2 regions of the Streptomyces lydicamycinicus genome follow, and region 1 is predicted to be linked to the other one. Evidence: riboswitches for the same ligand, from Rfam matches in the RefSeq annotation. Region 1 holds a riboswitch; the other holds the start of a gene.
The links. Region 1 has a riboswitch for ZMP and ZTP ahead of glyA (serine hydroxymethyltransferase). Riboswitches for the same ligand answer to the same signal wherever they lie in the genome.

Region 1 (11,420 bases):
GGTGCGGCAGGGTCCCCGAAGCTCTCGCGCTTCCGCTGGAGGAAGCTGCCGTAAGGCTCCGGGACCGCGATCGAAACGCCCAGCGTTACGGTCCCCACTGCGTTCTCCCTCCTGACGTGTGTGCGGCGCGCTCGCGCACCCTCTTAGTGTGCCGGGTGCGCGCCCATATCGGGGAGCGCCCTCGGTCCTGTTGCGAGCGGACAAGGGGCCCACGGGCGGGGCCCCCTGGCTCGGCGGGGTCCGCACGGCCGGCCGTGGCCGGCCGCGCGAGGGGGTGGCGTCAGTGCTTGGCCGGCAGGAATCCGAGCCGGTCATAGGTGGTGGCGAGGGTCTCGGCGGCTACCGCGCGGGCCTTCTCCGCACCCTTGGCCAGGATCGCGTCCAGCGTCTCGGGGTCGTCCAGATATTCCTGCGTACGGTCCCGGAACGGTGTGACGAAATCGACCATCACCTCGGCGAGGTCGGTCTTGAGGGCGCCGTACATCTTGCCCTCGTACTTCTGCTCCAGCTCCGGGATCGAGAGGCCGGTGAGGGTGGAGTAGATGGTGAGGAGGTTGGAGACGCCGGGCTTGTTCTCGGCGTCGTAACGGATCACCGTGTCGGTGTCCGTGACCGCGCTCTTGACCTTCTTCGCGGAGACCTTCGGCTCGTCCAGGAGGTTGATCAGGCCCTTGGGGCTGGCGGCCGACTTGCTCATCTTGGCCGACGGGTCCTGGAGATCGTAGATCTTCGCCGTCTCCTTGAGGATGTACGGCGCCGGCATCGTGAAGGTGTCGCCGTAGCGGCTGTTGAAGCGCTCGGCGAGGTCGCGGGTCAGCTCGATGTGCTGGCGCTGGTCCTCGCCGACCGGGACCTGGTGGGCCTGGTAGAGCAGGATGTCGGCGATCTGGAGGATCGGGTACGTGAACAGGCCGACGGAGGTGCGGTCGGCGCCCTGCTTGGCGGACTTGTCCTTGAACTGGGTCATACGGGACGCCTCGCCGAAGCCGGTGAGGCAGTTCATGACCCAGCCGAGCTGGGCGTGCTCGGGCACATGGCTCTGGACGAAGAGCGTGCAGCGCTCCGGGTCGAGACCGGCGGCCAGCAGTTGGGCGGCCGCGATCCGGGTGTTGCTGCGCAGCTCCGCCGGGTCCTGCGGAACGGTGATCGCATGCAGGTCGACCACCATGTAGAAGGCGTCGTGGGACTCCTGGAGCGCCACCCACTGGCGTACCGCACCGAGGTAATTGCCGAGGTGGAAGGAGCCGGCGGTGGGCTGAATGCCGGAGAGCACACGTGGACGCTGGAGAGCCATGCCTCGATTGTCTCAGGTCGGGGAGGGGAGTCGGCGCGTGGTGGCCCATGCGGCGACGGGACCCGTCGGCCCTCGGCGCCGCGGCGCCTGTTCGCGGCGGTCTGTTCGGGGCGGGCGACAGCTGGAATCGTGGGTCGGATGACGGACGGACAGCCGATCTCCGGGGACGCCCGCCTCCCCGGCCCCGCGCCCCTCACCCCGCCCGGCACCTCCTGCCCCGCACACCCCCGCGGCGCGGCGCCGCACCGGCTCGCCCCCGGCGGTGCCGGCCGGGCCGCGGCCGACGCGCTGCTGCGGGAGGCCGGAGCGGTGGTCCCCGTCGTCCTGCCCGGGGAGGTGCCCGCGGTCGCCGTCACCCACCACGCGGTGCTGCGGGAGGTCCTCGCGCACCCCGAAGTCGCCAAGAGCGCCTGCCATTTCACGGCCCTGCACGACGGCACCGTGCCGCCCGGCTGGCCGCTCACCACCTTCGCCACCGTCGACGGGATGACCACGGCCGACGGCGCGGACCACCGGCGGCTGCGCGGCCTGGTGACCAAGGTGTTCACCGCCCGGCGGGTGTCGGCCCTGCGGCCCCGGGTCGTGGCGCTGACGGCCGGGCTGCTGGACCGGTTGCCGGGCGTCGCCGCGGCCGACGGCACGGTGGAGCTGCGCCGGCACTTCGCCTATCCGCTGCCGATGAGCGTGATCTGCGAACTGCTGGGCGTGGAGGCCGCGTTACGCGACCGGCTGCACGAGCTGTCGAATTTGATCGTGGGCACGACCGGTACGGCGGCCGAGGTGCAGGCGGCCAACCGGGAGATCACGGCCGTCCTCGGGCAGGTCGCCGAGGCCCGGCGGGCGGACCCCGGCGACGATCTGACCAGCGCGCTGATCGCCGCCCAGGAGGAGGACGGCGACCGGCTGAGCGCACGCGAGCTGGTCGGCACCCTGCTGCTGATGATCATCGCCGGGCATGAGACCACGCTCAATCTGATCACCAACGCGGTGCGGGCCCTGTGCACCGACCGCGAGCAGCTGGAGCTGGTCCGGGCCGGGCGGGCGACCTGGGACGACGTGGTCGAGGAGACGCTGCGCCACGACAGCCCGGTCGCCCACTTCCCGTTCCGCTACCCGGTCCGGGACCTGGAGCTCGGCGGCACGGTCGTACCGCGTGGCACCCCGATGCTGGCCTCCTACTCGGCGGCCGGCCGGGACCCGGAGGCGTACGGGCCCGACGCGGACCGCTTCGATGTCACCCGGCGGCCCGCCACCCGGCACCTCTCCTTCGGCCACGGGCCGCACTACTGCCTGGGCGCGCCACTGGCCCGACTGGAGGCGACCGTGGCCCTGGAGGCGCTCTTCACCCGCTATCCGGCGCTGGACCTCGCCGTCCCGGACGCGGAGCTGCCGCCGCACCGGAGCTTCATCGGCAACAGCACCGACATCCTGCCGGTCCGGCTCACCGGCTGAGCGCGGCCGGTGAGCCGGTCGGGGTGCGGGACGGGGCGCCGGACGGGGCGCCGTTACGCGCCCGTTCAGGCCGTCGGCAGCCCCGGCGCCGGGTAGGCGGCCATCAGCTCCGCGACCTCACCACGGATCACCGTCAGCGCGTCCTCGTCGCCCTTCGCCGCCGCCTGGACGCCGCGGTCGATCCACTCGGCGACCAGCGGCATCCGGTCCGTGCCCAGCCCGCGGGAGGTGAGGGACGGGGTGCCGATGCGGATGCCGGAGGGGTCGAAGGGCTTACGCGGGTCGAAGGGGACGGTGTTGTAGTTGACGACGATGCCGGCGCGGTCCAGCGCCTTCGCGGCGACCTTGCCGGGGACCTCCTTCGAGGTGAGGTCGATCAGCACCAGGTGGTTGTCGGTGCCGCCGGAGACCAGGTCGTAGCCGCGGGCCAGCAGCGCCTCGGCGAGCGCCTTGGCGTTGGCGACGACGGCATGCGCGTAGTCGCGGAAGGACGGGGCGGCCGCCTCGCGCAGCGCCACCGCGATGGCGGCGGTGGTGTGGTTGTGCGGGCCGCCCTGAAGGCCGGGGAAGACGGCCTTGTCGACGGCCTTCGCGTGGCTCGCCCGGGACATCAGCATCGCGCCGCGCGGGCCGCGCAGGGTCTTGTGGGTGGTGGTGGAGATGACGTCCGCGTGCGGCACGGGCGAGGGGTGGGCGCCGCCCGCGATCAGGCCGGCGATATGCGCGATATCGGCGACGAGGACGGCATCGACCTCGCGGGCGATCTCGCCGAAGGCGGCGAAGTCGATGGTGCGGGGGACGGCGGTGCCGCCACAGAAGATGATCTTCGGGCGTTCCTTGCGGGCGAGGTCGCGCACCTCGTCGAAGTCGATCAGCGCGCTTTCCGGGCGTACGCCGTACTGCACCCCGCGGAACCACGTACCGGTCGCGGAGACGCCCCAGCCGTGCGTGAGGTGGCCGCCCATCGGCAGCGCCATGCCCAGCACGGTGTCGCCGGGCTCGGCGAAGGCGAGGTAGGCGGCGAGGTTGGCGGGCGAGCCGGAGTAGGGCTGGACGTTGGCGTGCTCCACGCCGAAGACGGCCTTGGCGCGCTCGACGGCCAGCGTTTCGACCTGGTCGATGTTCTGCTGGCCTTCGTAGTAGCGACGGCCCGCGTACCCCTCGCTGTACTTGTTCTGAAGGACGGTGCCGGTGGCTTCCAGGACGGCGGCGGAGACGTAGTTCTCGCTGGGGATCAGCCGCAGCGTGTCGGCCTGGAGCTGCTCCTCGGCGCCGACCAGCGCGGCCAGTTCGGGGTCGGCGGCGCTCAGCGCGGGATGCGAAAGGGACTGGGACATGCGGGGCTGTGACATGGCGTCCTCCGGGGCGGTCGATCGGTGTTGCCGGTCGTGGTCCCGGGGTGCCCAGGCGGGGCGGCACCTCGTGATGGTTGCCGCACACCGCTTCCTCGAGGTTGCTTCCCCGTACGCCAGTCGCGGTGCGCATCGCAGAGTCTAAAACACCCCCGGGCCCCTGTCCGGCGGATCCTCGCAGGCCCACGGCCCCGGGCGGGCGCAACAATGGAGAGGGACGCGGCAGTGCCCGCGCCCGCACGGCCTACCGAACGGAGTCACCGGTGACGTCCACGGAACGCGGCATCGCGGCCGCCGAAGCCCACAGCGCGCACAACTACCACCCGCTGCCCGTCGTCGTGGCCACCGCCGAGGGCGCCTGGGTGACGGATGTCGAGGGCCGCCGATACCTGGACATGCTCGCCGGGTACTCCGCCCTGAACTTCGGGCACGGCAACCGCCGGCTGCTCGACGCGGCGAAGGCACAGCTGGAGCGGGTCACGCTCACCTCGCGCGCCTTCCATCACGACCGTTTCGCGGACTTCTGCACACAGCTGGCCGAGCTGTGCGGCATGGAACTCGTCCTGCCGATGAACACCGGCGCCGAGGCCGTCGAGACGGCGGTGAAGACGGCCCGTAAATGGGGCTACAAGGTCAAGGGCGTCCCGGACGGCCGGGCGAAGATCATCGTGGCGGACAACAACTTCCACGGCCGGACGACCACGATCGTCTCCTTCTCCACCGACCCCGAGGCGCGCGCCGACTTCGGCCCGTACACCCCCGGCTTCGAGATCGTCCCGTACGGCGATCTCGACGCGCTGGAGGCCGCCGTCGACGCCGACACGGTCGCGGTGCTGCTGGAGCCGATCCAGGGCGAGGCGGGGGTGCTGGTGCCGCCGCCGGGCTATCTGGCGGGCGTACGGGAGCTGACCCGCAGCCGGAACGTGCTGTTCATCGCCGACGAGATCCAGTCCGGCCTGGGGCGTACGGGCCGGACCTTCGCGTGCGAGCACGAGGGCGTGGTGCCCGACATGTATGTGCTCGGCAAGGCGCTGGGCGGCGGGGTGGTTCCGGTGTCGGCGGTGGTGTCGTCCCGTGAGGTGCTCGGGGTGTACGCGCCGGGCGAGCACGGCTCGACGTTCGGCGGGAACCCGCTCGCCTGCGCGGTGGCGCTGGAGGTCATCGCGATGCTGCGGACCGGTGAATTCCAGCAGCAGGCCATGGAGCTGGGCGAACATCTGCACAGTGAGCTGGGGCTGCTGGTGGGCGGCGGCGCGGTGGACGCGGTGCGCGGCCGCGGACTGTGGGCCGGTGTGGACATCAACCCCTCGCGCGGCACGGGGCGGGAGATCTCCGAGCAGCTGCTGGCCCGCGGGGTGCTGGTCAAGGACACCCATGGCTCGACGATCCGGATCGCGCCCCCGCTGGTCATCAGCAAGGAGGACCTGGACTGGGGGCTCGACCAACTGCGGGGCGTGCTGGAGGGATGAGGCGGGACGCCTGCCGTCCTCCTCAGGATGTCGGCTCCGGCAGGGAACGTTTGATTGTGGGAAGCACCTTGCTCGGCCGCCGTCGCACGCGACAGCCCTCAGGCAGAGAGTGAGGCCGGGGTGACGAGCCGGGCGCGTTCGTGGAGTTCGCGGGCGGCGGGGTTCTTGAGGTGGGGGCGGATGAGTTTGAACATTGTTTGCATGCGCTGATCTGCCCGCCCCGACTGCACCAGAGGGTAATCGTCCAGGGCGAGCTGCCATGTCGCGCATGCTGCTTCGAGGTGGCCGATTTCCAGTTGCCGCTCGGCCAAGGTGGCACGGTGGCGTACGCGAGCGCGACGGTAAACGCTGTAGCGCACCTTGTCCGATTCCTGCATGGCCTTGATGGAGCCGGGAACGTCGCCGAGTTCGTACCGGACCTGGCTGGTGTGGTAATTCAGGGCTGCCGGATCGTACGAGCCGAACGCCTTTCCCCTGGACTCAGCCCTCTCCATGGCCACCTCGGCCTCTCGTAGATACATCAGCGCATTGCTGTGGTCGCCGATTTGCGCGGAGGTGTGCGCCTGCTGCCCGGCAAGGAAGGCTCGCATTCGCGGGCCGGCTTGTGGAGACGCGGCAGCCGCAGCGTCAGCGAGCCGCATTGCCTGCCGGCCGTGCCGTAGGTCAACAGCCTGCACACTCATCCCCCGAAGCGTTGTGCAGTACGTCAAGTGATCCTCTGCCGCTCCGGCAAGTTCCAACGCCTTGAGGTAATACTGTTGCGCAAGGCCGTGAACGCCTTCGTCCACCGCCATGTACCCCGTGAGATAGCACAAATCGGCAGCAGCCGACATCATCGCTTTGCGTACCGGCTCGGAGGCGTCAGCCCGTAGATACGGGGCTACTGTGTTCACCAAGAAAGCCGCTGCCATCGGACGGGCGTGGCGCCCGCCGAATTGGTCGTCCAGTTCTGACACTCGTTCGGTCATGGCAATGACCATGTCGACCTCCGGCATGCCAATGCGCCGGGGGCGAGCACTTCGAACGGCTTCCATCCGTCCCACCACATCCGGCCAATTGGGCACCGTCAGCGCAACGGAAAAGAGCCCTATACCGAGAACACCACGGCGCGAGGGGTCCATATCTCCCCTACCGAGATCGATCAGTCCTTCAACCGTGCCCGGTGGGGCATCGGAGCTATTGGCCGGTGCGGGGAATCCGGCCTCGGCATGCGTAACCGGCCGTCCCAGCTTCCGCGCCAGGGCCTCCACGATCAGCGGTCTGGCCTGCTCCTTCGGCAGGTGTCCCTGACACCACTGATGGGCCGACGGCTCGCGGTACTTGAGCGGGGTTCCTCGCTCGGTGCCGATGCGGTTCACGGCCTGGACGAACTGCCGCAGCGTCCAGCCGGTCTGCCGGTAAAGCCGTTCAAGGTGCCGGTTCGGTTCCCGAGTGCCCACTAGCCCTCAACTCCCCGGTGTGCACGAGCGCTTAAAGCTCTTAAAAGCCGGTTCCACTGCCACCGTACCGCTGGGTGTAGCGGAGCGGTTGCCTAGAGCGAGGAAGGCCCTCCTCGCGAGACGAAGAGGACCCCCGCGACCGTGGTGGACGGCCCGGGGGCGTGGCCCTCAACTACAAGGGAGTTGACGACATGCCCAACGCTACAGCGCGGGTCTTCGTCCGGCTGCTGCCGTGGACCAGCCCGGACGGCAAACCGTGCTTCCTGGCAGGCGACGGGACCGGATATGTCTCCCGCATCGCCGACCAGATGGAGGAGGAGCAGCAGCTCAGTTCGGCCGACGATCTCATCGACGAAGCCCGCCAACTGCTTGCCGCACGGGCGTGGACGCCCGGGGAACTGCACCTGCTGGCCGTTGAATTGACCGCGGCCCTTGCCGATGTCCGCCGGGTGGCCAAGAGCCGGGGCGGGCGCTTGACCGCCCTCGGCCAGGATGCCCCGGACGATGCCGATGGCGAAGGGCCACGGCTTCCGGCGGAGGCGTTCGGATGAAGCAGTCACCTGTCCACGCAATCGGGGCCGTCATAGGCGAGTTCGTCGACCACATGAGGGACGCCGCGTGCCGGGTCGTACACGATTGCGGCCTCCGCCACCGGGACGACGTCGAAGCCATGGCCATCTGAGTCACCGGAACGACAGCCCGCCGACCGCGAAGCCCACTCACCGCAAATCAACTTACAGGGGACGGACCTTGATGACGGCCCTGAGCTGCTCACGCCGTTCCTAAGTTCCGCCACGGCCATTCCGGCCAACCAGAAGTCACACGCCCATAAAGCGCAGGGAACCGGAACCTCCCGTCCCGAATCTGAATCCGGAATATCCTCCACCGCACAGGCGGGAACTGGTGACTCAAAAAAACACCTTGCTGCGCTATCCCGAGTGCGACAGCATGATCCTTCGTTGCTCGACGAGATCATCACAGGGGGAATAGATGAAGATTGCGCGACGCGCCGGGGGAATCATCGCGGGGATTGCTTCGCTCTCACTTTCATTAGGTATAGGGGCAGGCGCGGCATCTGCCGATTCCAACAAGACTCACTCGATCAGCACACGTCAAGCGAGCCGCATGATCGTTGACAGCAGCGAGCGGTCAATCACCAGCGAAGAAGCCGACCGCCTTGTAGCAGAAGGCACCCCGCAGTCCACGTTAATGCGAGGAATCACCGTCTCCGTGAACACTACGGACAGTGGGGCGAAAGGCGGTCGAGGCCACTTCGTCAACCAGGGGGACAAGCCGCTCGCCTGCGACACCCAGGCGGATGGCAAGCGCGTCATCACGTACATCTACTGGAACTCCGGCAACCAAAACCGCTGGTCGACGATCGAAGACACGAACGGCGCAAACGGCGATTGCATGGTCCGCGAGAACGTGGATCTCCCGGAGGGCACCAAGGTCATACTCAAGACCTGCCTGAAGAGTGGAGCCAACGGCGCACTGGAATACTGTGGGATCAACAGGAATGGCGTAGCGTAGCAAAGAGGCGCGGAGCGCTCCATTCACTGGAGCCTCCGCGCCTTTCACTCTGCCACTTTCCTCAGCCGCACAAGCACCGACACCACCCTGTAGACGAAACCCGCCGCCGCAAGCGCCGACGCCATCCCCATCACAGCCGAATTCCACCCTCTACTTAATTCCCAGATGAATGCTGGAGAGGCAACTGCAAAAAATAGCAGTGCGGCAATGATCGCCCCGGTGAAAACGGAATAGACGATCTCCACTGTTACGGTGTCACGTGATGCCTGCCGGGACGAAGCCTCCGAGCTTAGGCCCCCCGTCCCATCTTCATTGGTGAAACGCATACTCACAGTGTTTCACGGTCCTTGGCTGCCCGTACCGGGCAACGCAAACGTTGTCCTCACCGGCCAACATGAGGCACTTCAGTCGCACACCCCGCGACCCGCAACCTCTGATTCAGCGGATCACATGCGGCAAGAACCGCGCGTACTCATCGGTGACCGGCCCCGCCGACTCCCGGATGCCGAGCCCGGCCGCCTCGTCCTCGACGACCCAGGCGCCGAGGACGACGCGGTTGCCGTCGAAGTCCGGCAGCGGGGCCAGCTCCTGGTAGCAGCAGGGGTCGTCGGGCGCCCGCAGTGCCGGTTCGGCGCCCGGCTCGTGCAGGGTGACCCCGGCGCCCTCCCGGCCGAGCAGCGGCTTGGCGACGTAGCCCCGTGTGTGCGCCAGCTCGCGCGGACCGTCGAGGTAGGCGGGCAGCAGGTTCGGGTGGCCGGGGTAGAGCTCCCACAGGATCGCCAGCAGCGCCTTGTTGGAAAGCAGCATCTTCCAGGCGGGTTCGATCCAGAGGGTGGAGCCGGTGCCGCCGCCGTTGTCGAGGGTGTCCAGGACGTACGGGCCGAAGTCGTCGGTGGCCAGCCACTCCCACGGGTAGAGCTTGAAGCAGGCCCGCATGAAGCGCAGCCGCTGGTCGACGAAGCGGCCCGAGAGCCGGTCCCAGCCGATGTCCTCCATGGAGATGGCGACGGTCTCCAGGCCCGCCTGCTGGGCCGTCTCCTCCAGATAGGCGACGGTCATCAGATCCTCGCCGAGCTCGTCGCCCGCGGAGTGCGCGAAGTGCAGCGGTGCGCCGGGCGGCAGCAGCGGGGCCTGCCGCTTCCAAGCCGCCACCAGCCTCTCGTGCAGCGAGTTCCACTGGTCGGCGCCGGGAAAGCGCTCCTCCATCCAGAACCACTGCGGGCTGGCGGCCTCGACCAGCGAGGTCGGGGTGTCGGCGTTGTACTCCAGCATCTTGGCCGGGCCGCTGCCGTCGTAGTGCAGGTCGAACCGCCCGTAGAGGGAGGGCAGTTCCGCGCGGCGGCGCCAGGACTCGGCGATCAGCTCGGCCAGTCGCGGGTCGTCGATGCCGAGGTCGGCGAAGCGGTTCTGGTCGACGAGGTGCGCGGCCGCGGCCAGGCACATGCCGTGCAGCTCCTCGACGACCTCCTCCAGGGCCTCGACCTCGGGGAGGGTGAAGGAGTAGTACGCGCTCTCGTCCCAGTAGGGGCGTAGCGAATCGTCCGGGTAGCGGGTCAGCGGGTAGATCAGGCCCTGCGCCTCGACGGTCTGCTGCCAGCCGGGGCGCGGCTCGATGGTGTGGCGTCGCATACCGTGCCGTGTCCGCTCAGCCGCCGAAGGAGCCGTGCCGGCCGCCGCCGCTGCTGTGCGATCCCGAGCAGCCGAAGCCGCCGCGGTTGACGGCCGTGCTCTTGCTGAACGTGCCGCTGTCGGCGTACGAGCCGCCCTTGTTGCTCGGGTCGTAGTACCACTGGCCGTCGACGCGCTGCTTGCCGCGGCCGGCGCTGCCGTATCCGCCGCTGCTGGAACCGCTGCTTCCGGACGACGAACTGCCGCTCGCCGAGCAGTTCTTGGAGTCGACGATGCGGTAGCCCTTGATGGCGTCGTAGCTGTTGCGGTCGACGCAGCGCTTGTCGGGCTCGGAGCCGCAGGACGTCAGGGCGGCGGCGAGCGTGCCCATGCCTCCCAGGATCACCGTGCTGGACCGCAGCCTCCGGCGTGCCTTCTCGGCCATGATTCACCTTTCCCCCGTGGAACATTTGTCTGAGCACGGACAGCGTAGACGGCGCCCGCGGACCGATGGCAATGCGGTGCGGTCCGCTCCGCGACGAGGCCCCGGGCATCCGCGACGGTCCCGGACGAAGGGGGCGGACGGGCGAGGCGGGCGGCGGTCAGGACCGGACGGCGGCCGGGGACGGCGGCAGCCGGAAGGCGACAGTCGGAAGGCGACAGTCGGAAGGCGACAGTCGGGCGCCGGGCCGCCCTCGGATGAGGACGACCCGGCGCGGCGGGCAGGGAGCGGCGCGTCAGGCGCCGAGGACGGTCTGGGTGTCGGTGTCGGAGGAGCCGGTGAAGTTGGTGTCACCGGCGTAGACGCCCGTGACGGTGTAGGTGCCGGCCGTGGCCAGCGGCGAGCTGGCGGAGGCGACCCCGTCGTTGTCGAGCGTGCCGGTCAGCGTCACGGTGGTCACCCCGTCGGTGACGGTGAAGGTCACCGTGCCGGTCGGGGTTCCACTGCCGGGCGCCACGGGCTGTACGAAGGCCAGGAACGCCACCGTGTCACCGGCGTTGGACGGGTCGGGGAACGAGGTCACGGTCGTGGTGGTCGCGCTCTGGCTGACCGTGTGGATGTCGGTGCCGGTGGAACCGGTGAAGTTGGCGTCTCCGCTGTAAATGGCGAAGACGTTGTGCGGACCGGCTTCGAGGGTGCTGGTGGTGATGGTGGCCACGCCGCCGGAGACGGTGGCGGTCTGCGTCCCGCCTCCCGCACCGTCGATGGTGAAGGTCACCGTTCCGGTCACCGTGCCGGAACCGGGCGCCACCGGGGCGACCGTGGCGGTGA
Region 2 (12,621 bases), on a different contig from region 1:
CGGGCATGGCCGTGCTCACCGCCTCCGGCTACCAGCCCAAGGACCGTCTCCTGATCGGTTCCACGGGCCTGGTGTCCACGGCACTGGCCCCCTTCGGCTCCCATGCCATCAACCTCGCGGCTATCACCGCCGCCATCTGCACCGGCCCCGAGTCGCACCGCGACCCGAAGCGGCGCTATGTGGCGGGAGTCTCCTGCGGAGCGTTCTACCTCCTCATCGGAGCCTTCGGTTCCACGCTGGTGGTGCTCTTCGCGGGCCTGCCCAAGGAACTGGTGGCGGCGGTCGCCGGAGTGGCCCTGCTCGGTGCGCTGGCCGGCGGGCTGACCGGGGCGGTGAAGGAGGAGAAGGACCGCGAGGCGGCCCTGATCACCTTCCTCGCCACCGCCTCCGGCCTCACCCTCTTCGGCATCGGCTCCGCCTTCTGGGGCCTCCTCTTCGGCGTCATCGCCCACCTCGTCCTGACCCGCTTCCGTAAGCCCGCGGAAGCCGCCAAGTAAGCCGGGCCGGCCCCGCGCCGGCCGCGGCCACGACGAGACCGGGGCCCACACGGGCCGCCGGGCACCTTTGTGTGTCCGGCGGCCGGTGCGGAATGGACGGTCTTCCCTCGCCACCCCGGCAGCCTTCGGATATGGCTCCGCCCGTGAGCCCTGAGCCCGTCACCTGCGGAAATCCTGAGCCACTGCCGGCCTCATCCCCTACAGTGCCGACGACATGACGGCTCTTGCATCCTTCGACTTCGTGCGTCACATCGATGGGCTTCGCTACCACTTCGAGCACGACGGTGAGCGCCACGGTCGCCCCGCCTACCGGCGAACGGATGGGCAGGTGTGGTGCGTCTGGTCACCGGCCGATGGCTGGCACTGCGAGATCGACGGCGGTCTCGTCACCGCCCACCCCCTGACCGGCCAGGGCGACGAACCCGAACCCCCTGCCACCGTCTGGCGTAGCTTCAAGAACGAACGCTCCTACCTCTACGATCTCCGTCCACTCCGACCTCAGGCGTGATCCGCCGGACAGAACCTAGCTCGGGCTGATCGCGGCTTCGATATGGGCGAGTTGGGCGGCGAGGATCTCCTCGAAGGCGGCGTGGCGGTCCGCCCCGAGGGGACGGACGTCGCGGGCGAAGTGGGCCAGGGCCGGGAAGCGTTCGGGGTCGGCGCCCAGTACCGCCACCCGGAACAGCTCCATGCCCTGTTCGTGCTCTTCCGGGTTGACCGTGGCGGCCCCGGCCTCGGAAGCGATCAAGGCGGCGATGAGGACCGCGATCCGGTGGTAGCGCACCGGGATCTCCTCGTCGGGCAGCCCTGACGCGCGCAGTGCCTGTAGCACCTCTTCCATGACCAGCCGGGAACCGGTGCCGCTGGACGCGTAACGTCCCCAGACTGCGGCGAGCTGGGGCTGCTGCCCGAAGGCCTCTCTCACGCGCAGGGCCAGGGCGGTGATGCGCTGCTTCCAGTCGCCCTCGCCGCGGTGGCCGTCCATGGCGGCCAGGAGAATCCGGTCGGCGACCGCGCGCAGCAGTTCGGTCTTGCTGCGGAAGTGCCGGTAAAGGCTGGAGGAATCGGTCCCGAGGGCCGCGGCGAGCTTACGCACGCTGAACGAATCCGCGTCGCTCGTGCGCAGCAGCTCCGCCGCGGCATCCAGGATCTCTTCGGTCGACCAACGCCTTCGGCCCGCCATCTTGCTCCTCTCTCCGGATTTCAGCCTAACCTATGCACTTGGCGTTGCACGCACCGCGTGCATAATGAGGACGTGAGCTGGCCGGGCGGCCCGGCAGGAAGCGGGACGGCCGGCCGCGCGTGCCCTGTTGACCGGGGGCGGGCGACCGTCGCGGAGCTCACCCCGGGGAAAACGAAAGGACGCATGAGGTGCAGAACCCACTGGATCCTTCGGCGCTGGACGCCGCCATCGAAAACGTCCACCGCGCCGGCCTGCCGGGCCTGTTCGCCGAGGTGCGGGACGGCGACCAGGTCTGGCGCGGCGCGGCCGGGACCGCCGATGTCGCCACCGGCCGCCCTGTTACCGCCGGCATGCGGCACCGCGTCGGCAGCATCACCAAGACCTTCACCGCCGCCGCGGTCCTCCAGCTGGTCGAGAGCGGTCGGATAGGGCTCGACACACCGATCGGCCACTACCTTCCGAAGCTGGTTCCCGGAGAACGCGGTGCCGCGATCACGGTCCGGATGCTGATCAACCACACCAGCGGCCTCGCCGAGTACCTCCCGTACGCCTACCCCTCCCTCAAGGCGTACCCCGCCCTCGCGGACACCGGACCCCAGAGCCTGGACGACCACCGGTTCACGCGGTTCGACCCCACTGAACTGATCGAGATGGGGGTCACCGCACCCGCCGTCGGCGCCCCGGGCGGTACGCCGGGGGTGTACTCCAACACCAACTATCTGCTCCTCGTCCAACTCCTGGAACAGGCGACCGGCACCACGGCCGAGCGGTACATCACCCGGAACGTCATCGAGCGCGCCGGGCTCCGGGACACCGAATTCCCCGCCGGACCGTACGTCAACGGGCCGCACTCGCAGCTCTACGAGGCGTGGTTCGGCATGATCGACCCGCCGCGCGACTACAGCGTCTACGACATGTCATGGGTGGGGCCGTCGGCCTCGCTGATATCGACCGTCTCGGACCTCAACCGCTTCTACGGCCTGCTGCTGGCCGGGGAGATCGTCAGTCCGGCGTCGCTGGCGCAGATGCAATGTACTGTCCCGGTCGTCTCCCAGGAGCAAAAGACGATCGACTACGGCCTCGGCCTGCACCCGATGGAGGGGCCTGGTCAGGGCACCTTCTGGGGCCATGGCGGCACGGTCTGGGGTGGTGGAGCGCTGGCCATGACCCGGGCCGACGGCAAGCGGCAGATGGCGGTCGCGGTGAACATGCAGAGGTGGAACAGGCTCGACTCCTCAGGCAAGCCGCAGCCGCATGCCATCGATGTCGCGCTGGCGACTCTGTACCGCGTGGCGATGTACGGCTGACGGGGCCGGTCATCCCACCTGCGGCGCGGCCGTGCGGGCGCCCCGCTCATCGCCGTCCGCCGTCAAGACCGGCCCTGGCCACGTCAGCAGAGCCGGGTGACCGGCCCGGTGCGGCGGCCTCAGGGTCGTCCGCACAACCGCCGCGGACGAGACCCTATGGACGACCGCATGGGCCCCGTACGGATGTCCGGTCACGACGCCCCCGAGCCCGCGCCCTCCTGCTTCAGATTGGTCACCTTCCGGGGGAGTGGCCCCGTGCCGTCGGCCGGCGGGGGAGTGGTGCCGGGCGGGCCGGTGCCCTGCTTCAGGCTGTCGAGAATGGCCAGGGCCTGGCCGACGATGCCGGAGACGATCTCGTTGACCCCGTCGGAGCCGTTGAGGACGGTCAGCCGGGCGCCGGAGAGGCCCTCGGCGGCGGACTCGGCGAGGGCGGGGAGGTTCTCGACGGTGCGGTTGGCGGCGATCAGTTCCTGGTTGCCCTCCCGCAGTGAGACCGCGAGGGCGGTGTTGGCGTCGGCACGTGCCTGGGCGACGGTCCGTTCGGTGTACGCGCGGGCGTCCGCCTCGTACCGGACCTGGTCACGCTGCGCCTCCGCCAGGGTGCGCAGCCGGTACGCCTCGGCGTCCGCGGGGCGGCGTACCTCGGCCTCCAGCCGCTGGGCGGCGAGCGAGGCCTGCCGCTGGGCCAGTGCGGTCTGCTCCTCGATGACCTCCTGCGAGGCCCTGGCCTGGGAGAGCGGGCCGGCCTGCGCGGCGCGGGCGTTGTACTGCTCGGTCTCGGCGAGGAACCCGGCCCGCTTGATCGCGGTGTCCCGCTCGTACTCGGCCTTCAACGCCGCCGCCTGCTGCTCGCGTTCGGTCGCCTCCTGGTCGGCCTTGGCCTGCGCGATCCGGGCCGTGCTGGCCACCGCGGCGGCGTGCGGTGCGGCGAGATTGGTGATGTAGCCGGAGGTGTCGGCGATCTCCTGGATCTGCAGGGCGTCAACGACGATGCCGAGCTTCTCCATCTCGGAGTGGCTGCCGTCCTTGACCTCCTGGGCGACCCGGTCCCGCTCCCGGATGATCTGTTCGACGGTCAGTCCGCCGACGATCGAGCGCAGATGACCGGCGAAGATCCGGCCCACCAGCTCTTCCATGGTGGCCTGCTCGGCCAGAAACCGGCGCGCGGCGTTGGCGATGGACGTCTGGTCGTCCCCGACCTTGAAGACGGCGACCGCCCGGACGCCGAGCCGGATGCCCTGCTGGGTGACGCAGTCCTCGGAGATCTCCGCCTCCCGCAGCGACAGCGACAGCACACTCGCCTTCTGTTTGACGGGCATGACCCAGCAGCCATGGCCGGTGACGATACGGAATTGGGCGTCCCCGGCCCGGCGCTTCGAGCCGGAGATCAACAGCGCCTCGTTGGGCGCAGGAACATGCCAGAACAACATCGGAAGGCTCCTGGTCCGATGCGACCGGTTCCGGTGGGGGTGCGGGCGCGGCCGCGGGAAAAGGGAGTGCTCACGTGGCCGGACACGGTCGGCGGGAGCGCCGGATCACGCGGGCAGCGGCGCGACGATCACCGACCGCGCCGAGGTGTGGTCCACCACGATGACCTGCGTGTGCCGGGCGATGGGCTCGCGGGACCAGGCGGCGAAGGCCTCGGTGCCGCCGCGCACGGGCAGCAGCACCTCACCCGGGCCGTCGGTCGGGATGGAGACGGTCACCCGCCCGATCACCCCGATCGGGCTGAAGTCCGTGTCATCCGTCGCGCTCACCCGGGCTCCGTCGCTGGTCAAAGCCGCTGCCGGCGCAGCCGCCGGACAGCGGGAAATCCTCGACAACTCAACGGTACTCCGGCCGGGGTGCCGCCCGCGCCGCCGGCCCGGCGGGCGTCGTCGACCTGGCTCAGGCGTCCAGCCGGGCGGGCCGGGCCGCCGGCACCGACGGCTTTCTCGGGGGCAGTACGTCGGGCGCACGATGGGGCCGCAGGGCCGTGAGGGCGGTCTCGGTCTCCTCCATCAGCGCGCGGTAGGAGACCAGGCGCTGCCACTCGGGATCGGCGACCCCGGGCACCGTGGCGGCGCGCTCGGTCCACTGCTTCACCAGCCCGGCGTACACCGGTGTCTGCCTGATGACCTCCGCGGTGATCCACCGGGGCATCTGCCCGGGGCGGGGGAGGGACGTCGGTCCGTGACCTGCGACGGTGCCGGAAGAGGGGACGCTCATGGCCGTAGAAACGATTCTTCGACGCTGGGGTCACTGCGTATTTTTGCAGCCGTCCCTAATTCCGCCAGGCAGGCAGGGACGCATCTCCCTCGAATATCACCTTATGCAGTGATCTATAGCCGGGAAGCGGTCCAATCCGGACGAAGGAACGTTGTCGCAGTCATGGAACCGAGGGAGTTGTGGGAGCGCCACGCGGTACTCGCACAGGCGTTTTGCAGCAGCGATGACGAGGTCCGCCGTACACAGGGACTCCTCGACGAGGCCGAGGCCCGTCGTTCGCGGACCCTGGCCGCCTTCGCCGTGACCGTGGGCAGCGACGCGGTGGTGGCGGATCTGCTCGGCCTGGAGGAACGCGAAGTGCGGCTGGCCCGGCGCACGGTGGGCAAGGAAGACGCCCGCGCGGTCGCCAAGAGCCTGCTCGCCCAGCCCCCGTGCGAGCCCGCCCCCGCACCGCAGCAGCCCGCGCCCCAGGCCCCCGCGGCGCAAGCCCCCGCACCGCAGCCCCCTCAGGGCGCCGCCGCGCCGGGCCCCGTCGCGCCGCCGCCCCAACAAGGCCCGGCCGCCGCCCCCCAGCCCTCCGAACCGGCCTGGGCCCCGGCGCTGGACGCGGTCCTGATGAGCAGCTGGCACAACGGCGTCGACCTCACCGCCCTGGCCACCGAACTCGGCCTCGACGTCCGGCTGCTGGTGGCCCGCGCACAACAACTGTCCGCAGAGAGCCGCCCGATGCCGCCCACCCCCTCGGACCGCACGGGACGGCACCGCCGGCTGGTCAATGTCCCGCCCCCACAGCCGGAGACGCCCCATCTGACATGGCGCGAGCGACCACAGCAGCCCCCACGGGAGCACTACGAGCAGGAGCACTGGAAGCAACAGCCGTACCAGCACTACCCGGACCAGCAGCAGTACCAGGAATACCGGGTGTACGAGGAACACCAGCAGTATCAGCAGCCCACCCAGCCCACTTGGGATGCCAATGCCATCACCGCCGCCCAGCACGACTGGGACGGCATCCTCAGTCAATGGGAGGCCACCGCCGCACCCCAGCCACCCCTTTCCGCGCCCGGTCAGGGCGGCGGGTAACGGGGCCGCGCCGCCGGGCGCCGGAGGCATCCGGGCCGGCGGGCGCGTCGGCCGCCGGGCAGTGGCCGGTGCCGCCGCTGGGCGGAAAACCGGACGCCGTTCCATCCTGACGTCGATTACAGTGGGCGCCGAGCCGTGACTGGCGCTTGGGTGGAGTACCACCGGGGAGCGGCTCGGCCATCCACGGTCCGTGCCGCGCGCCTGGGCGATCCCACACGACGCTCAGGAGCAGCCCATGTCCCCGGACGCCCGCCTCATGGACGGCAGCGCACTGGCCCGCAGCATGGTCGAAAAGGCCGCCCGGCGCGCGGCCGACCTCACCGAACGGACCGGCACGGCACCGTGTCTGGCGACCGTACTCGTCGGCGACGACCCCGCCTCGGTGACGTATGTCCGTATGAAGCGCAACCGCTGCGCGAAGGCCGGGATACTTTCCCGGCATGTGGCGCTGCCCGCCGCCACCACGACCGCGGAGCTGGTCGACACGATCACCGCACTGTCGAACGACCCCGCGGTGCACGGCATCCTGTTGCAGCACCCGGCCGGCCCGCACATCGACGAGCGCGCCGCGTTCGAGGCGATCGCCCCCGAGAAGGATGTCGACGGCGTCACCTGCCACTCCTTCGCCGCGATGAGTTTCGGCCTGGACGGCTTCGCCTCCTGCACGCCCGGCGGCATCCTGCGGCTGCTGGATCACTATGACGTCGACCTGGCCGGTAAGCACGCGGTAGTGGTCGGCCGCAGCGCGATCCTGGGCAAGCCCGTGGGGATGCTGCTGCTCGGCCGCAATGCCACCGTCACCTACTGCCACTCCCGCACCACCGATCTGGCGTCGCTCACCAGGGAGGCCGATGTGCTGATCGCGGCCGTCGGCCGGCCCCGGTTCCTGGGCGGTGAGCACATCAAGCCCGGAGCCGTCGTGATGGACGCCGGCTCCAACCCGGGCAACGTCGGTGATGTGGACTTCGACGCGGCACGCACCCGCGCCGCCCTGATCACCCCGGTCCCCGGCGGCGTCGGCCCCATGACCATCGCCACCCTGCTCACCCAGACCGTCGACGCCGCGTCCGCCCAGCTGAACGCGGTCTGACCGCCGCCCGACGCGGGGCCGGGAAGCCGCCCGGCGGAGCGGGCGGTGGCGCCGGGCGCGGCGGCGCGGCTGCGCCCGGCGCGTCCGGTGTCAGTTCAGCGTCCGCAGCATCGAGGCGTCGAACGGCACCAGGGCGTCGGTGCGGCCCTCCAGGATCTTGGCGGCCCACTCCGGGTCGCCGAGCAGGGCCCGTCCGATGGCGACGAGGTCGAACTCGTCCCGCTCCAGCCGGTCCAGCAGCCGGTCGATACCGGAGACCCCCGCCTGTTCGCCCTGGAACGTCCCGATGAACTCGTTGTCGAGACCGACCGAGCCCACGGTGAGGGTGGGCCGGCCGGAGAGCTTCTTGACCCATCCCGCGAGATTGAGGTCCGAGCCCTCGTATTCGGGCAGCCAGTAGCGGCGCGTCGAGCAGTGGAACGCGGTGACGCCGGCGTCCGTCAGCGGTGCCACGATCTCCTGGAGTTCCTCCGGCGTCTCGGCGAGCCGGGCCTCGTAGTTGCCCATCTTCCACTGGGACATCCGGAAGAGGACCGGGAAGCCGGGCGAGACCGCTGCCCGGCAGGCCGCCACGATCTCGGCGGCGAAACGGGTACGGGCGGTGCGGCTGCCGCCGTAGGCATCGGTCCGCCGGTTCGTGCCCGACCACAGGAACTGGTCGATCAAGTAGCCGTGCGCACCGTGCAGTTCGACTCCGTCGAAGCCGAGCCGCTCGGCCGTGGCCGCCGCCTCGGCGAACGCCGCGATGACCTCGTCGAGATCCCGCTGTGTCATGGCGTGCCCGGACGGGGTGCCGTCGAGGGCGATGCCGGACGGGCCGGACGGCGGGGCGTCGGGGAACGGCGGTGCGCCCGCCTTACGGGCCATGCCGACGTGCCACAGCTGCGGCATGATCGTTCCGCCCGCCGCGTGCACCGATTCCACGACCCGGCTCCAGCCGTCGAGTGCGTCCGCGCCGTGGAAGCGGGGGACGGCGCCGCTGGTGCCGGCGGCGGGGTGCCCGACGTAGGTCCCCTCCGTGATGATCAGGCCGACGCCGCCGGCGGCGCGGCGTGCGTAATAGTCCGCGACATCGGCGCCCGGGACACCGCCGGGCGAGAACTCGCGGGTCATCGGCGCCATGGCGATCCGGTTGGGCACGGTGCGGCCGCCCAGGGCGAAGGGGCGGGAGAGCGTCTGGGCCGCACGGGTGGCGGCGGCGCTGGCAGTCACGTGTGGGTCTCCTGGGAAGACAACGCGGGCGCGGAACGACGCCGGCCGGCAGACGTTCCGCTGTTCCGAACACCACACGGCGCTGCCGTCATCCGCCGCGCACTGTCTGCTGCGCCACAGTCGCCACCCCGCGGTCGTCGCACCGCCGCCACGCACCGCCGCGGGCACCCCGCCGTCGCCCCCGCGGCCGTTCCGCTGCCGCGTCGCACCGCCGGCCGCGGTCAGGTGGTGACCGGCTGGGCGGCGCGGGCGAGTTCACGGCGGAGGCGCATGAAGGGGCGGGGGCGGTTGAGGGCCAGGACGGCGGTGGTCCGCCCGTCGCGTTCGTAGCAGGCGAGGAAGCTGCGGTCGTCGGGCGAGCCCTCGACGATGCGCGGGGTGTCGGTGGGCAGGCGCCGGCCGGCGAACTGGATGCGTACGCCGTACTGGTCGGACCAGAAGTACGGCAGGCTCCGATGGGCCGCGACGGTGCGGCCGGCCAGCAGGTTCCGGACGGCGACGGCGGCCTGTTCGGTGGCGCTGGTCCAGTGTTCGGCGCGGGTGCCGTCCGCCCTGGCGACATCGCCGACCGCCACGATGTGGGGCTGAGGGGTGGCCCCGCCGGCGTCGCAGCACACCCCGTCGTCGAGCGGGAGTCCGGAGCCTTCGAGCCAGGCGGTGTGGGGGCGTACCCCGATGCCGATGACGACCACCTCGGCGGGGAGCAGCCGGCCGTCGGTCAGCTCGACCGCGGAGACACGGTTCCCGGTGCCGCCGTCGTGCAGGCGGGCGACACCGGTTCCGGTCAGCAGGGTGACGCCGTGGTCCGCATGGAGGGTGGAGCAGATCCCGGCCATCGCCTCGCCGAGTTGGGGGACGAGGGGGAGCGGGGCGGCTTCGACCACGGTGACGTCATGGCCGAGTGCGGCACAGGACGAGGCGACCTCGGCGCCGATGAAGCCGCCGCCGATCACCACGACCCTGACCGGCCCCCGGGTCAGCTCCGCGCGCAGGGCCTGGGCGTCCTCAAGAGTGCGCAGGGTGTGGGTTCCGGCGGGGGCCGGGCCGGGGAGGCGGCGCGGGGTGGCGCCGGTGGCGATCACCACACCGTCGGTGGTCAGGGACCGGCCTCCGTCGAGGAGTACCGCGCGCCCATGGGTGTCGAGCCCGGTGGCGCGGGTGCCGAGTCGCCATTCGGCGTCCAGTTCGGCGGTCTCCTCGGCGTCGGCGAGGGCCAGTTGACCCAGGTCAGCGGTGGCGCCGGTGAGGAAGCCCTTGGACAGCGGCGGGCGGTCGTAGGGGCGGTGGTGTTCCTCCCCGACGATCACCAACCGGCCGTCGAATCCCTGGGCGCGCAGGGCCCGCGCGGCGTAGAGGCCCGCCAGCGAGGCCCCGATGACAGCGACCGACTTCATGCGGCGGTGCCTTCCTCGGCGGCGTGGTGGTGGACGTAGATCATGCCGTCCTCGACGGTCACGGGGTGGGTGCGCACGGCCCGGCGGGCGGGCAGGCAGGTCGCCGCTCCGGTGCGCAGATCGAACGACGCGGCGTGCAGCGGGCATTCGACCAGGCATCCCTCCAGCCAGCCGTCCGAGAGGGAGGCGTCCTGGTGGGTGCAGGTGTCATCGATGGCGTACAGCTGCCCGTCGGCATGGAAGACGGCGATCGGAGGTGCGGTGTCGATGCGTACGGACTCGCCGGTGGGCAGGTCGGCGAGCGGGCAGACAGGAATCACAGGACCCCCCTGTTACTGTTCGGTATCATCGAGTTTCGCGTTGCGCACGATGAGGCGCCATGCGCAACAGAATCCAGCCGGGGAGCGCCTGCGTCAAGCGGTCCCCGGAAATGCCGAACCTTCGAATCCCGGGCCTCGGCCGGGGTGCCAGGTGGTGAGATCCAACAGATGACGGACAGCGTGGAGGGGCGGGCGGAGGCCAAGCCGCCGAAACAGCCGGGCGGTGTGCAGTCGGTGGACCGGGCCGTGACCGTGCTGGAAATCCTGGCGCGGCACGGCGAGGCCGCCGTGACCGAGATCGCCGAGGAGTTGGGCGTCCACAAGTCGACCGCGTTCCGGCTGCTCGGGGTGCTGGAGAACCGCGGGCTGGTCGGGCAGGAGCAGGAACGCGGCAAGTACTACCTCGCAGCCGGGGTGCTGCGGCTGGCCGGAGCGGCGGCCGTACGGCTGGACATCTCCCAGGAAGGCGCGCCGGTCTGCCGGCAGCTGGCCGAGGAGCTGGGGGAGACGGTCAATATCGCGGTGCTGGAGAGCGACGCCGCGGTCAACGTCACGCAGGCACGCGGCCCGGCCTCGGTCACCGCGCAGAACTGGCTCGGCCGGCGTACGCCGCTGCATGCCACCTCCAGCGGCAAGGCGCTGCTCGCGTACCAGCCCAGGGCGGTCCAGGAGGCCGTGCTGGCACGGAAGTTGCCGCGGCTCACCGAGCGGACGGTCACCTCGGCGGCCGCGCTGCGCCGTGAGCTCGCCGAAGTGGTCGAGCGGGGTTTCGCGGTGGCGATCGAGGAGCTGGAGCTCGGGCTGCGGGCGGTCGCGGCGCCGGTGCGGGGGCCCGACGGCTCGGTGATCGGGGCGATCAGTGTGTCGGTGCCCGCCTACCGGCTGGCCGAGGAGCGGCTGCCCGAGGTCGTCAAGGCCACCGTCTCCGCGGCCGAGGAGCTGTCGCGGCGGATGGGGTACGGCCGTTGACCCGGTGACGGGTCAGGGCGGCGGAGGCGGGGCCGGGGCGTACGTTCCGGCCCCGCCGCCGTGTCCGGGCGCGCGGGCAATCCGTTGCCAAGAGCTGGCTCGTACCTCTTGACGGTGCCGATCCGGCGTTCCCACTATGTCTCTCATCGCGCAACCAGTCGTGCAGTGCGCAACACTGAGGGGTAGGGCATGCCACACCACGTCCATGCCGTCGTCGCGGCGAAACAAGGCGCACCGGTCGAGCCGCAGACGATTCTGGTACCGGACCCCGGCCCGGGAGAAGTGCTCGTCACCGTGCAGGCCTGCGGGGTCTGCCACACCGACCTGCACTACCGGGAAGGGGCGATCAACGACCAATTCCCGTTCCTCCTCGGCCATGAGGCGGCCGGTGTCATCGAGTCCGTCGGCCCCGGCGTCACCGATCTCGCCCCCGGCGACTATGTCGTGCTCGCCTGGCGGGCGCCCTGCGGCAGCTGCCGGTCCTGTCGTCGCGGCCGGCCCTGGTACTGCTTCGACTCCCGCAACGCCACCCAGCCGATGACCCTGCTGGACGGCACTCCGCTCACCCCCGCGCTCGGCATCGGCGCCTTCGCCGAGAAGACGCTGGTCGCCGCCGGGCAGGCGGTCAAGGTCGACCCGCACGCCCGTCCCGAAGCGGCCGGTCTCATCGGCTGCGGAGTGATGGCCGGTTACGGGGCGGCGGTGCACACCGGCGGGGTCGGCAGCGGGGACACCGTCGCGGTCATCGGCTGCGGCGGGGTCGGCAACGCGGCGATCGCCGGGGCCTCGATCGCCGGGGCGCGCCGGATCATCGCGATCGACATCGACGACCACAAGCTGGACGGCGCCACCCGCTTCGGAGCCACCCACACCGTCAACTCCCGTGGCACGGACCCCATCGAGGCGGTCCGCGGACTGACCGGCGGCCATGGCGCGGATGTGGTGATCGACGCGGTGGGCCGGCCGGAGACCTACACCCAGGGCTTCTACATGCGGGACCTGGCCGGCACGCTGGTCCAGGTCGGCGTCCCCGACCCCGGCATGCGCCTCGAACTGCCACTCATCGACCTCTTCTCGCGCGGCGGCGCCCTGAAATCCTCCTGGTACGGCGACTGTCTGCCCAGCCGCGATTTCCCCGTGCTCATCGACCGCTACCTCAGCGGACGGCTCGACCTCGACGGATTTGTCACCGAGACGATCGGCCTGGACGAGGTGGAGTCCGCGTTCGACAAGATGCGCGACGGCCGGGTACTGCGCTCCGTCGTGGTCCTGTAACGGCGTCACACTCACCCCAGTGGACCACCCCGACCAGCAGGAGGAGGGACATGTCCCGTACGCCCGCCCCCAGTTCCCGTGTG

Region 2: linked by a shared signal. The riboswitch ahead of TU31_RS10475 (bifunctional 5,10-methylenetetrahydrofolate dehydrogenase/5,10-methenyltetrahydrofolate cyclohydrolase) and the one ahead of glyA (serine hydroxymethyltransferase) in region 1 are both predicted to bind ZMP and ZTP.

The regions. Positions count from the first base shown of each region.
Region 1 is NZ_BBNO01000001.1:321,146-332,565, reverse strand. It holds gene TU31_RS01430 (2'-5' RNA ligase family protein) at 1-98, opposite strand, end outside; gene trpS (tryptophan--tRNA ligase) at 281-1,294, opposite strand; gene TU31_RS01420 (cytochrome P450 family protein) at 1,433-2,746, shown strand; gene glyA (serine hydroxymethyltransferase) at 2,812-4,083, opposite strand; ZMP/ZTP riboswitch at 4,141-4,232, opposite strand; gene rocD (ornithine--oxo-acid transaminase) at 4,362-5,567, shown strand; gene TU31_RS01405 (NsdA family TPR-like regulatory protein) at 5,666-7,006, opposite strand; gene TU31_RS01400 (hypothetical protein) at 7,198-7,557, shown strand; gene TU31_RS38440 (hypothetical protein) at 7,997-8,539, shown strand; gene TU31_RS36365 (DUF6332 family protein) at 8,584-8,865, opposite strand; gene TU31_RS01390 (glutathionylspermidine synthase family protein) at 8,978-10,168, opposite strand; gene TU31_RS01385 (hypothetical protein) at 10,185-10,592, opposite strand; partial or broken gene TU31_RS01380 (beta strand repeat-containing protein) at 10,885-11,420, opposite strand, start outside.
Region 2 is NZ_BBNO01000003.1:340,404-353,024, forward strand. It holds gene TU31_RS10435 (benzoate/H(+) symporter BenE family transporter) at 1-497, shown strand, start outside; gene TU31_RS10440 (hypothetical protein) at 712-1,005, shown strand; gene TU31_RS10445 (TetR/AcrR family transcriptional regulator) at 1,021-1,680, opposite strand; gene TU31_RS10450 (serine hydrolase domain-containing protein) at 1,869-2,987, shown strand; gene TU31_RS40235 (SPFH domain-containing protein) at 3,179-4,417, opposite strand; gene TU31_RS10460 (NfeD C-terminal domain-containing protein) at 4,523-4,744, opposite strand; gene TU31_RS10465 (hypothetical protein) at 4,875-5,195, opposite strand; gene TU31_RS10470 (hypothetical protein) at 5,358-6,278, shown strand; ZMP/ZTP riboswitch at 6,404-6,492, shown strand; gene TU31_RS10475 (bifunctional 5,10-methylenetetrahydrofolate dehydrogenase/5,10-methenyltetrahydrofolate cyclohydrolase) at 6,514-7,368, shown strand; gene TU31_RS10480 (NADH:flavin oxidoreductase) at 7,459-8,580, opposite strand; gene TU31_RS10485 (NAD(P)/FAD-dependent oxidoreductase) at 8,802-9,974, opposite strand; gene TU31_RS10490 (bifunctional 3-phenylpropionate/cinnamic acid dioxygenase ferredoxin subunit) at 9,971-10,294, opposite strand; gene TU31_RS10495 (IclR family transcriptional regulator) at 10,463-11,263, shown strand; gene TU31_RS10500 (S-(hydroxymethyl)mycothiol dehydrogenase) at 11,453-12,538, shown strand; gene TU31_RS10505 (GcvT family protein) at 12,589-12,621, shown strand, end outside.